Regions from separate parts of the Streptomyces sp. NPDC055749 genome, predicted to be linked through region 1. Evidence: riboswitches for the same ligand, from Rfam matches in the RefSeq annotation. Region 1 holds a riboswitch; the other holds the start of a gene.

Region 1 (4,858 bases):
TGGCGAGGCGCTCGACCTCGGCCATGTCCACGATGCCGGTCTCGTCGACGTGGTACGGGACCACGTTGTAGAGCTTGCCGGAGAAGTTGATCTTCATGCCGTGGGTCAGGTGACCGCCGTGGGCCAGGCTCAGGCCCATGATCGTGTCGCCCGGCTTCAGCAGCGCGAACATCGCGGCGGCGTTGGCCTGCGCACCGGAGTGCGGCTGCACGTTCGCGGCCTCGGCGCCGAAGAGCGCCTTGATGCGGTCGATCGCGATCTGCTCGACGACGTCGACGTGCTCACAGCCACCGTAGTAGCGGCGGCCCGGGTAGCCCTCGGCGTACTTGTTGGTGAGGACGGAGCCCTGCGCCTCCATGACGGCGACCGGAGCGAAGTTCTCCGAGGCGATCATTTCGAGGGTGGACTGCTGACGGTGGAGCTCGGCGTCGACAGCGGCGGCGACGTCCGGGTCCAGCTCGTGGAGGGAGGAGTTGAGAAGCGACATCAGGGGGTCCCTTGGGTCTCAGTTGCCGGAGAACTCGGTGTACTCGTCGGCGGAGAGCAGGTCCTTCGGCTCCTCCGCGACGCGTACCTTGAACAGCCAGCCGCCCTCGAAGGGAGCGGAGTTCACCAGCGACGGGTCGTCCACGACGTCCTGGTTCGACGCGGTGACCTCACCGGTCACCGGCGAGTACAGGTCGCTGACCGACTTGGTCGACTCGAGTTCGCCGCAGGTCTCGCCCGCGGTCACCGTGTCGCCGACCTCCGGGAGCTGGGCGTACACGACGTCACCGAGCGCGTTGGCCGCGAACTCGGTGATGCCGATCGTGGCGACGCCGTCCTCGAGGGCCGACAGCCACTCGTGCTCCTTGCTGTACCGCAGCTGCTGGGGGTTGCTCATGACCTGAATTCTCCTGTACGCGGGGGAGTGCTGATGAACGGTGGTCTTACGGTGTGAGACGCGACTGCGTCACGTGGGCAGAGGCTGCCGCGCCCTACGGTTCTACTTCTGGCGCTTGTAGAACGGCAGCGCCACGACCTCGTACGGCTCGTGCGTGCCCCGGATGTCGACTCCGACGCCCGCGGCGCCGGGTGCGGCGTGCGCCGCGTCCACGTACGCCATGGCGATCGGCTTGCCCAGCGTGGGCGACGGGGCACCGGAGGTGACCTCACCTACGACCTTGCCGTCCGCGACGACCTCGAAGCCGGCGCGGGGGACCCGGCGGCCCTCGGCGATCAGGCCGACGAGCTTGCGCGGGGGAGCGGTCTCGGCGCGCTCGGCGGCGGCCTGAAGGGCCTCCCGCCCGACGAAGTCGCCCTCCTTCTCGAACTTCACGACCCGGCCGAGACCCGCGTCGAACGGGGTCAGCGCGGTCGTCAGCTCGTGCCCGTACAGCGGCATGCCCGCCTCCAGGCGCAGCGTGTCGCGGCAGGAGAGCCCGCACGGGATCAGGCCGACGGGGGCGCCCGCCTCGGTGAGGGCCTTCCACAGCTGCTCGGCGTGCTCGGGGGCGACGAAGAGCTCGAAGCCGTCCTCCCCGGTGTAGCCGGTACGGGCGATCAGCGCCGGGACACCGGCGACGGTGCCGGGCAGGCCCGCGTAGTACTTGAGCCCGTCCAGGTCGGCGTCCGTGACGGACTTCAGGATGCCGGGGGACTCCGGGCCCTGGACGGCGATCAGCGCGTACGCGTCACGGTCGTCCCGTACGACGGCGTCGAAACCGGCGGCGCGCTCGGTGATCGCGTCGAGGACGATCTGCGCGTTGCCCGCGTTGGCGACGACCATGTACTCCGTCTCGCCCAGGCGGTAGACGATCAGGTCGTCCAGGATTCCGCCGTCCTCGCGGCAGATCATGGTGTACCGGGCGCGGCCGAGGCCGACCGTGCCGATGTTGCCGACCAGCGCGTGGTTCAGCAGGTCGACGGCCTGCGGACCCGTGACCGTGATCTCGCCCATGTGCGACAGGTCGAAGAGACCGGCCTTCGTACGCACGGCGTTGTGCTCGTCGCGCTCACTGGCGTAGCGCAGGGGCATGTCCCAGCCCGCGAAGTCGGTCATGGTCGCGCCCAGCGAACGGTGCAGGGCGTCCAGCGCGGTATGGCGGGGGGCAGTGCTCGGGGCAGTGCTCATGGATATGGCTCCAGGGCATGACGACAGAGGACGATCCCTCCCCATCTGTCATCGGAACCTGAGAGGTTCGCCGAGAGGCCCTGAAGGGGGTCAGTCCCTGATGAACGGGGACAATCCCTGCAGAGGTCGGCTTGCACCTTGGGTGGAGCCGCAAAACGGCTCGCTTTTCAGATCTGCCTCATCCACGCGGTACGGGGCCTGAGAGATTCAAGGGAGGAACTTGCTCCTTCGGCGCCCGGCACACACAGTGTCCGGAACTCTCCCGCGCGGATTCAAACGGCCGGTATGCAGTTGGCGGGGTCATCATCGCACGAGGTGCGGGAGAGTGGGGCGTCCGGTCCCGACGGAAACGCGCCGGTGAGCCGGTTGTGCCGCATTACCTTTTCTTTACACTTCTTGGGCAGATGTGGGTCACCGGACAGGGGGAGGCGATGACGTTGCAGCGTTACGCGACGACCGCGGGGGTCGCGCACGGCGCGGTGCCGCCGCAGCAGGCGGCGCCCGTCCGCGAGGCGCTGGGCACGCACGCACCCGTCGTGCGCGATCTGCGCAGCCGGGACGGGCGCAGCCCGCGCAGCCTGGACTTCGCCGCGGGCGACGTCGTGGTCGTCTCGGGGCTGCCCGGCAGCGGCAAGTCGACCCTGATCCGCCGCACGGTGACGGACCGGGCCATCGACTCCCAGGACACCAGGGACCGCTGGGCCCGCGCCCTGCCCGGCCTGCTCCCGTACGCCCTCTACCGGCCGCTCGTCAGGGCCGCCCACTACACCGGACTCTGGCAGGCACTGCGCTCCGGCGAGGCCGTCGTGGTCCACGACTGCGGTACGCAGACCTGGGTACGGCGCTGGCTGGCCCGGGACGCCCGGCGCCGGGGCCGCATCCTGCACCTCGTCCTGCTCGACGTCACCCCCGAGGTGGCCAGGGAGGGGCAGCGGGAGCGCGGGCGCGGAGTCTCGGGTTACGCCTTCGCCCGCCACCGGCGCTCCGTCGGCCGGCTCATGCGCGACACGGAGACCGGCCTGCTGCCCGCGGGATGCGCATCGGCGGTGCTCCTGGACCGTCAGGCCGCGGACGCGCTGGACCGGATCTCCTTCGCGCGTACGTAGGACGCACCGCGCCGGCCCCGCTCGTCTACGATCGCTGCCGCAGAGCATGACGAGAAGGGAACAGGGGACCAGTGGACAATCCGGCGCCTTTCGAGACGCAGCCGCACCACGGCTGGCCGGGCAACGAGCTCGAAGAAGTACTGGTCGCCTCCCTCGGCGTCCCGGAGGCCGCCGGCCGGCTGCTCGAAGTGCTCGGCCGCAGCCAGCTCTGGGTGCCGCTGCCCAACGGCGGCAGCACCGCCAGCGCCGACCTCGATCTGCCGATGATGGACATCGAGGGATCCGCGTACGTCCCCGTGTACAGCTCCGAGGCCCAGTTCCTGCTGTGCGTCGGCACCCACCTCTCCTTCGCCGTGGCGCCCGCCCGCGAGTTCGCCCGCGGGCTGCCCCCGCAGGTCGGCATCGCGTTGAACCCCGGCGGAGCCGTCGGCCTGCCCCTGCCGCCGCCCGCCGTCGCCGAACTGTGCCGGGCCGGCCGTACACCCCTGGACGGTCCCGCCAGCGGCGGCCGGGTCACGCTGTACGAGCCGGACTGGCAGGTCGACCCCGTCGACTTCCTCGCCGCGGTGTCCGGGGAGTTCCAGGAGAGCGGCGTCGTGAGCACCGCCCGCCGGGCGCTGGCCACCATCGAGGGCGGCGACCCCGTCCTCTTCGTCGGTGTCGAGTTCGCCACCTGGGACGGTGCGGGGCAGAGCGCCCCGATGGACGCGCTGGGCCGTGCGCTCGGCCGGGTCCAGCCGCCCTGGCCGGTCAATCTCGTCCTGCTCGACGTGGCGCAGGACCCCGTCGGGGACTGGATGCGGGAGAAGGTACGGCCCTTCTACCGGCGCGACGGACACTGACCGCCGTCAAGTCGGTGTCAAAAGCGAGGCATAAGCTGGTTTGATGGCGGGGTCGCACCCGTGTGCCCGGAAGTGGCGAGGCGACACAGCGGATCGATGAGGGGCGGGACCCAGAGTGAGCGCGTCAGGCACCGCGGCGGCCGGGCAGATCGAGCACGTGCTGGGCCAGGTGACGCCCGGGCGCTACGACGCGTACGAAGCGCTGCTCCAGGCCCTGACCGACGGCCGGCTCTGGATGCTCCTCTGGCACGGCACCGCCGGTTCACCCGACGCCCAGTACGGGAACATGGAGGTCGACGGGCTGGGCTACGCCCCCTGTGTGACCTCGGCCCAGGAGCTCTCGGCCAGCGGCTGGAACCGGGCCCACGAACTCGTCACCGGACGTGACATCGCCCGCGCGCTCTTCCCCGACCGCTGGGGGATCTGGCTCAACCCGCACGCCCCCGGCGGCGGCGTCGGCATCCCCTGGCTCGACCTGCGCCGCATCGCGACCGGCCTCGACCGGATGCCCGCCGGACCGCTGCGGCTCTCCGAGCCCGCCATCGAGATCCCGCAGTTCTACGCGCTGCTCACACAGAACGCCCACCGCACCCCGGCCGTCCGCTCGCTGCGCCGCGCCTGGGTGCAGCCCGCGCTCGGTGTCCCGTACCTCGCGATCGGGCTCGATCTCTACGACACCGGCCGGCCGTCCGTCGACGCCGTGCGCGCCATGATGCAGCAGTCGATCGGCGCGGTCCCCGACGGCCTGCCCGTCTCCACGGTCTCGATGTCCGACGAGTACGACCCCGTCGCGATGT
Region 2 (4,858 bases), on a different contig from region 1:
ACCACGACGACCTTCATGCCGGCCATCACGGCGCTCGCGGCGTTGGTGCCGTGCGCCGACGAGGGGATCAGGCAGACCGTGCGCTGGTCGTCGCCGTTGGCCCGGTGGTACGCGCGAACGGCCAGCAGACCGGCGAACTCGCCCTGCGAGCCCGCGTTCGGCTGGATGGAGACGGCGTCGTAGCCCGTGACCTCGGCCAGACGCTCCTCAAGCTCGCGGATCAGGGTCAGGAAGCCCTGGGCCTGCTCGGCCGGCGCGAAGGGGTGCAGCGCGCCGAACTCGGGCCAGGTGATCGACTCCATCTCCGTGGTCGCGTTCAGCTTCATGGTGCAGGAGCCGAGCGGGATCATTCCGCGGTCCAGCGCGTAGTCACGGTCGGCCAGCTTGCGCAGGTAGCGCAGCATCGCCGTCTCGGAACGGTGCTGGTGGAAAACGGGGTGGGCCAGGATCGAGTCCGTGCGCAGCAGATCATCGGGCAGCGAGTCCGCGGTGGCCGCGTCCAGCGCCTCGATGTCGCCGTCGGCGCCGAAGGCGGCCCAGACGGCGGAGATCTGCGTACGGGTCGTGGTCTCGTCGCAGGCGAGGGAGACCAGGTCGCCGTCGACGAGCCGCAGGTTCACACCGCGCCCACGGGCCTCCGCGACGATCTCCTCGGCCTTGCCGGGGACCCGCACGGTGATCGTGTCGAAGTAGGAACCGTGCACCACGTCCACGCCGGCGGACCGCAGGCCCTCGGCGAGGATCGTGGCGTAGCGGTGCGTGCGCCGGGCGATCGTCCGCAGCCCGTCGGGGCCGTGGTAGACCGCGTACATCCCGGCCATCACGGCGAGCAGCACCTGAGCGGTACAGATGTTGCTGGTGGCCTTCTCCCGGCGGATGTGCTGCTCGCGGGTCTGGAGGGCCAGGCGGTACGCCTTGTTGCCGTCGGCGTCCACGGAGACACCGACCAGACGGCCGGGCAGGGAGCGGGCGAACTTCTCGCGTACGGCCATGAAGCCCGCGTGCGGTCCGCCGAAGCCCATCGGCACACCGAAGCGCTGCGTGGTGCCGACCGCGATGTCCGCGCCCAGCTCGCCGGGCGAGGTGAGCAGGGTCAGGGCCAGCAGGTCGGCGGCGACGGTGACGATCGCGCCGAGCTCGTGGGCCTGCTCGATGACGGGCTTGATGTCCCGGACGGCTCCGGAGGCACCCGGGTACTGGAGCAGCACGCCGAAGACACCGCGCTCGGCGACGTCCGCGGGGATGCCCTCGGAAAGGTCGGCGACGACGACCTCGACACCGGTCGGCTCCGCGCGGGTCTCTATCACCGCGATCGTCTGCGGCAGGGTGTCCGCGTCGACCAGGAAGACGCCGTTCTTGACCTTGCCGACGCGCCGCGCCAGCGCCATGGCCTCGGCGGCGGCGGTGCCCTCGTCGAGCAGGGATGCGCCCGAGGTCGGCAGTCCGGTCAGCTCGGCGACCATGGTCTGGAAGTTGAGGAGCGCCTCGAGGCGGCCCTGGGAGATCTCCGGTTGGTACGGGGTGTACGCCGTGTACCAGGCCGGGTTCTCCATGACGTTGCGGAGGATCACCGGCGGGGTGAAGGTGCCGTAGTAGCCGAGCCCGATCATCGGGGCGAGCACCTGGTTGCGGTCGGCGAGGGAGCGCAGCTCGGCCAGGACCTCGGCCTCGGTGCGGGCGGCGGGGAGGTTCAGCGCCTCCGCACTCCTGATCACGTCGGGCACCGCGGCGGCGGTGAGCTCGTCGAGGGAGCCGTAGCCGACCTGGGCGAGCATCTTCGCCTGGGCCTCGCCATCGGGCCCGATGTGGCGCTGCTCGAAGGGAATGCCCTGCTCCAGCTGGGAGAGCGGAGTGCGACGGGGGGTCATGATGGAGGCCTCCTGGTCTGTCACGACCTGCGAGGGGCACCACGGCGTGGGTGCCCGAACGGCCTCCCCCTCTGTCATCTCAACCTGAGAGCTTCACCGGCACGCGCCAAGGCGTACCGGCTTTCACCGTCGGTGAGGAAGGGTCCCGTGCCGGCATCTGCCCGTACGAGTCCCGTCCTGCTTTCCAGAGTGACCTCAACCGTGCGGTACGGGGGCCTGAGAGATTCCGGGGAGGATTTGCTCCTTCGGCGCCTCCGGGTTCTTAACCGGAGGACTCTCCCGCACGGGGTCAGCAGCCACTGCCAGCGTACCAGCGGGCACGCGCCGGCCGTCTCGAGTGGCCGACGCCCTCGATCTGCACTTTCGTAGTGCTTGTGGAGTAATAGGGGGACCACCCTCAGTTGTTGCGACCAGTGGGAGGCACCGTGCAGACCGATATCGATCCGCGCAGCCTGATCGGCCGCAAGGCATTCGACCGCAAGGGCGCCAAGATCGGAACGGTGGATGAGGTCTATCTCGACGACGCGACCGGTGTGCCCGAGTGGGCGGCGGTGCGTACCGGGCTGTTCAGCAGGGACGCCTTCGTGCCCCTGGAGCCGAGCGAATTCGTCGAAGACTCGCTGCGCATCCCCTTCGACCGCGCCTTGATCAAGGACGCGCCCGACTTCGGTGTCGGCCGGCATCTCTCACCGGAACAGGAGCTGCAGCTGTACCGCCACTACGGTCTGGACTCGCCGCCCCCCGAGGACGTGGCCCCGGACCGGGACTTCGGCAGGCTGGCCGGCCAGGAGGAGTAGTCCACGGGGTCCTTCACGAGCGGCAGCGGCTCGGCCGGCTGCAGCTCCGGGTCGTCGATGCGGAAGGTGCGTACGCGGCCCGGGGCGTCGCCCGGTTCCTCGAAGCGCACGGTCACCCGGCCCACGCCGCTGCCCTGGACCCACCCGTGGCCGTACGTCTCGTGCCGTACGTCGTGTCCGGAGGGCCAGCGCCGTGCGGCTAGCTGCTCTGGGGTCTCCTCGGTGGCTTCCTCGGTCGCGTCCGCCGGTTCCTCGTCGGCACCGGCCTCGGCGGTCGCCTCGAGGTCCGCGGCGGCGCTCAGCGCGTCGGCGGCCTGCGCGAACAGATCCTCCTGGGTGAAGTCCGCAAGCCCCGTGACGCCCACCCCGAGCAGTCGTACGCCCCCGGTGGTGTCGACGGCCTCCAGCAGCCGCGCGGCGGCCTCCCTGATCACGGTGGGGTCGTCCGTGGGCCCCCGCAGGGTCTCGGAGCGGGTGAGCGTCGAGAAGTCGTAGCGCCGCACCTTCAGCACCACGGTCCGCCCCGAGCGCTCCGCGGCCCGCAGCCGCCGTACGCACCGGTCCGAGAGCCGTTCCACCTCGGTCCTGACGCGCACCCGGTCGTGCAGGTCCACATCGAAGGTGTCCTCGACCGATACGGACTTGGCGTCCCGCTCCGCCACCACGGGCCGGTCGTCGTACCCGAGGGCCATGAGGTGCAGCGAGGCGCCGTGCGCCTTGCCCAGCAGCCGTACGAGCTCCGCCTCGCCGGCGTCGGCCAGATCGCGCACCGTGGTCATCCCGGCCCGCCGCAGATGGTCTCCCGTGGCCGGCCCGACGCCCGGCAGGATGCGCACGGACATGGGCGCCAGAAGTTCCCGTTCGGTACCCGGCTCGATGAGGAAGAGCCCGTCCGGCTTGGCCTCCTCCGAGGCGATCTTGGCCAGCATCTTGGACCCGGCCAGACCGACGGAACCGGTGAGTCCTGTGACGGCCCTGATCGCGGTACGCAGCTGCTCGCCGATCTCGCGGGCCGAGGCCGAGTCGTCGGCGACCCCGCCGGCCTCCAGGTCGACGAACGCCTCGTCCAGGCTGAGCGGCTCCACGAGGGGTGACATGCGCCCCAGGAGCCCCATCACCTGGTCGCTCACCGTTCGGTACAGGGTGAAGCGCGGCACCAGGTAGGCGGCGTTGGGCGCGAGCCTGCGGGCCTGGGCCATCGGCATCGCCGAGTGGACGCCGAAGCGTCGTGCCTCGTACGAGGCGGTGGCCACGACCCCGCGCGGCCCGAGACCGCCCACCACCACGGGCTTGCCGCGCAGGCTCGGCTTCGCCGCCTGCTCCGCGGAGGCGTAGAAGGCATCCATGTCCAGATGCAGGATGGTGGGCGCGGCTCTCACATCAATCGATGCTGCCCTATGGCACTGACAATCGGCCTGCCCGGCGCCCCTGGAGGCCCGGGCAGTCCACACCGCTCACCCGGCGCGGTTGCGTCGCCTGGCCAGTTCGTCCGCGGGGTTGTTGCCGATCAGTGTCTCGCCGGTATCGACCCGCTCGCCGTGCAGCTGGGACAGGGCCACGTCCACGTCCCGCCAGACGACGCCGACGGCGATGCCGAAGACGCCCTGACCTCCTTGGAGCAGCTTCACGACCTCGTCGGGCGAGGAACACTCGTAGACCGTCGCGCCGTCGCTCATCAGCGTCATGCGTTCGAGGTCCTGGAATCCGCGGGCCCTCAGATGCTGGACCGTGCTGCGGATGTTCTGCAGAGCGACACCCGTGTCCAGGAACCGCTTCACGATCTTGAGGAGGACCACATCCCGGAAACTGTAGAGACGCTGGGTCCCCGACCCGTACGCGGGACGCACACTCGGCTCGACCAGCCCTGTACGCGCCCAGTAGTCGAGCTGCCTGTAGGTGATACCCGCCGCCGCACACGCGGTCGGGCCCCGGTAGCCGATGTCGCCCACCGCTGCCACACCGTCCGCCGCCGCCACCACCGGCTGAACCGGTGGAACCGGCTGCCTGATGCTGTGGTCGGCTGCACTGCCCTGCTGCGGATACGGCCCGCCCGCCACCGTACCGTCGCCGCTGCTTCTCACGCCGACCTCCGTCCTTGACCTGCCATCTCGAAGGTAGGCAGTCACTCGGGGTGCGTCAACGATCGCCACACTCGGCACGCCGAGTGATAATCACCCTGAGGGTGGTTTCCCG

The links. Region 1 has a riboswitch for glycine ahead of gcvT (glycine cleavage system aminomethyltransferase GcvT). Riboswitches for the same ligand answer to the same signal wherever they lie in the genome.
Region 2: another riboswitch for glycine. It lies ahead of gcvP (aminomethyl-transferring glycine dehydrogenase); the one in region 1 lies ahead of gcvT (glycine cleavage system aminomethyltransferase GcvT).

The regions. Positions count from the first base shown of each region.
Region 1 is NZ_JBSHFH010000003.1:55,922-60,779, forward strand. It holds gene glyA (serine hydroxymethyltransferase) at 1-487, opposite strand, end outside; gene gcvH (glycine cleavage system protein GcvH) at 506-883, opposite strand; gene gcvT (glycine cleavage system aminomethyltransferase GcvT) at 986-2,113, opposite strand; glycine riboswitch at 2,291-2,388, opposite strand; gene ACWGO0_RS03190 (AAA family ATPase) at 2,545-3,219, shown strand; gene ACWGO0_RS03195 (enhanced serine sensitivity protein SseB) at 3,291-4,061, shown strand; gene ACWGO0_RS03200 (enhanced serine sensitivity protein SseB C-terminal domain-containing protein) at 4,177-4,858, shown strand, end outside.
Region 2 is NZ_JBSHFH010000013.1:159,533-164,390, forward strand. It holds gene gcvP (aminomethyl-transferring glycine dehydrogenase) at 1-1,868, opposite strand, end outside; glycine riboswitch at 2,063-2,160, opposite strand; gene ACWGO0_RS12995 (PRC-barrel domain-containing protein) at 2,294-2,665, shown strand; gene ACWGO0_RS13000 (DNA polymerase IV) at 2,587-4,044, opposite strand; gene ACWGO0_RS13005 (MerR family transcriptional regulator) at 4,120-4,746, opposite strand.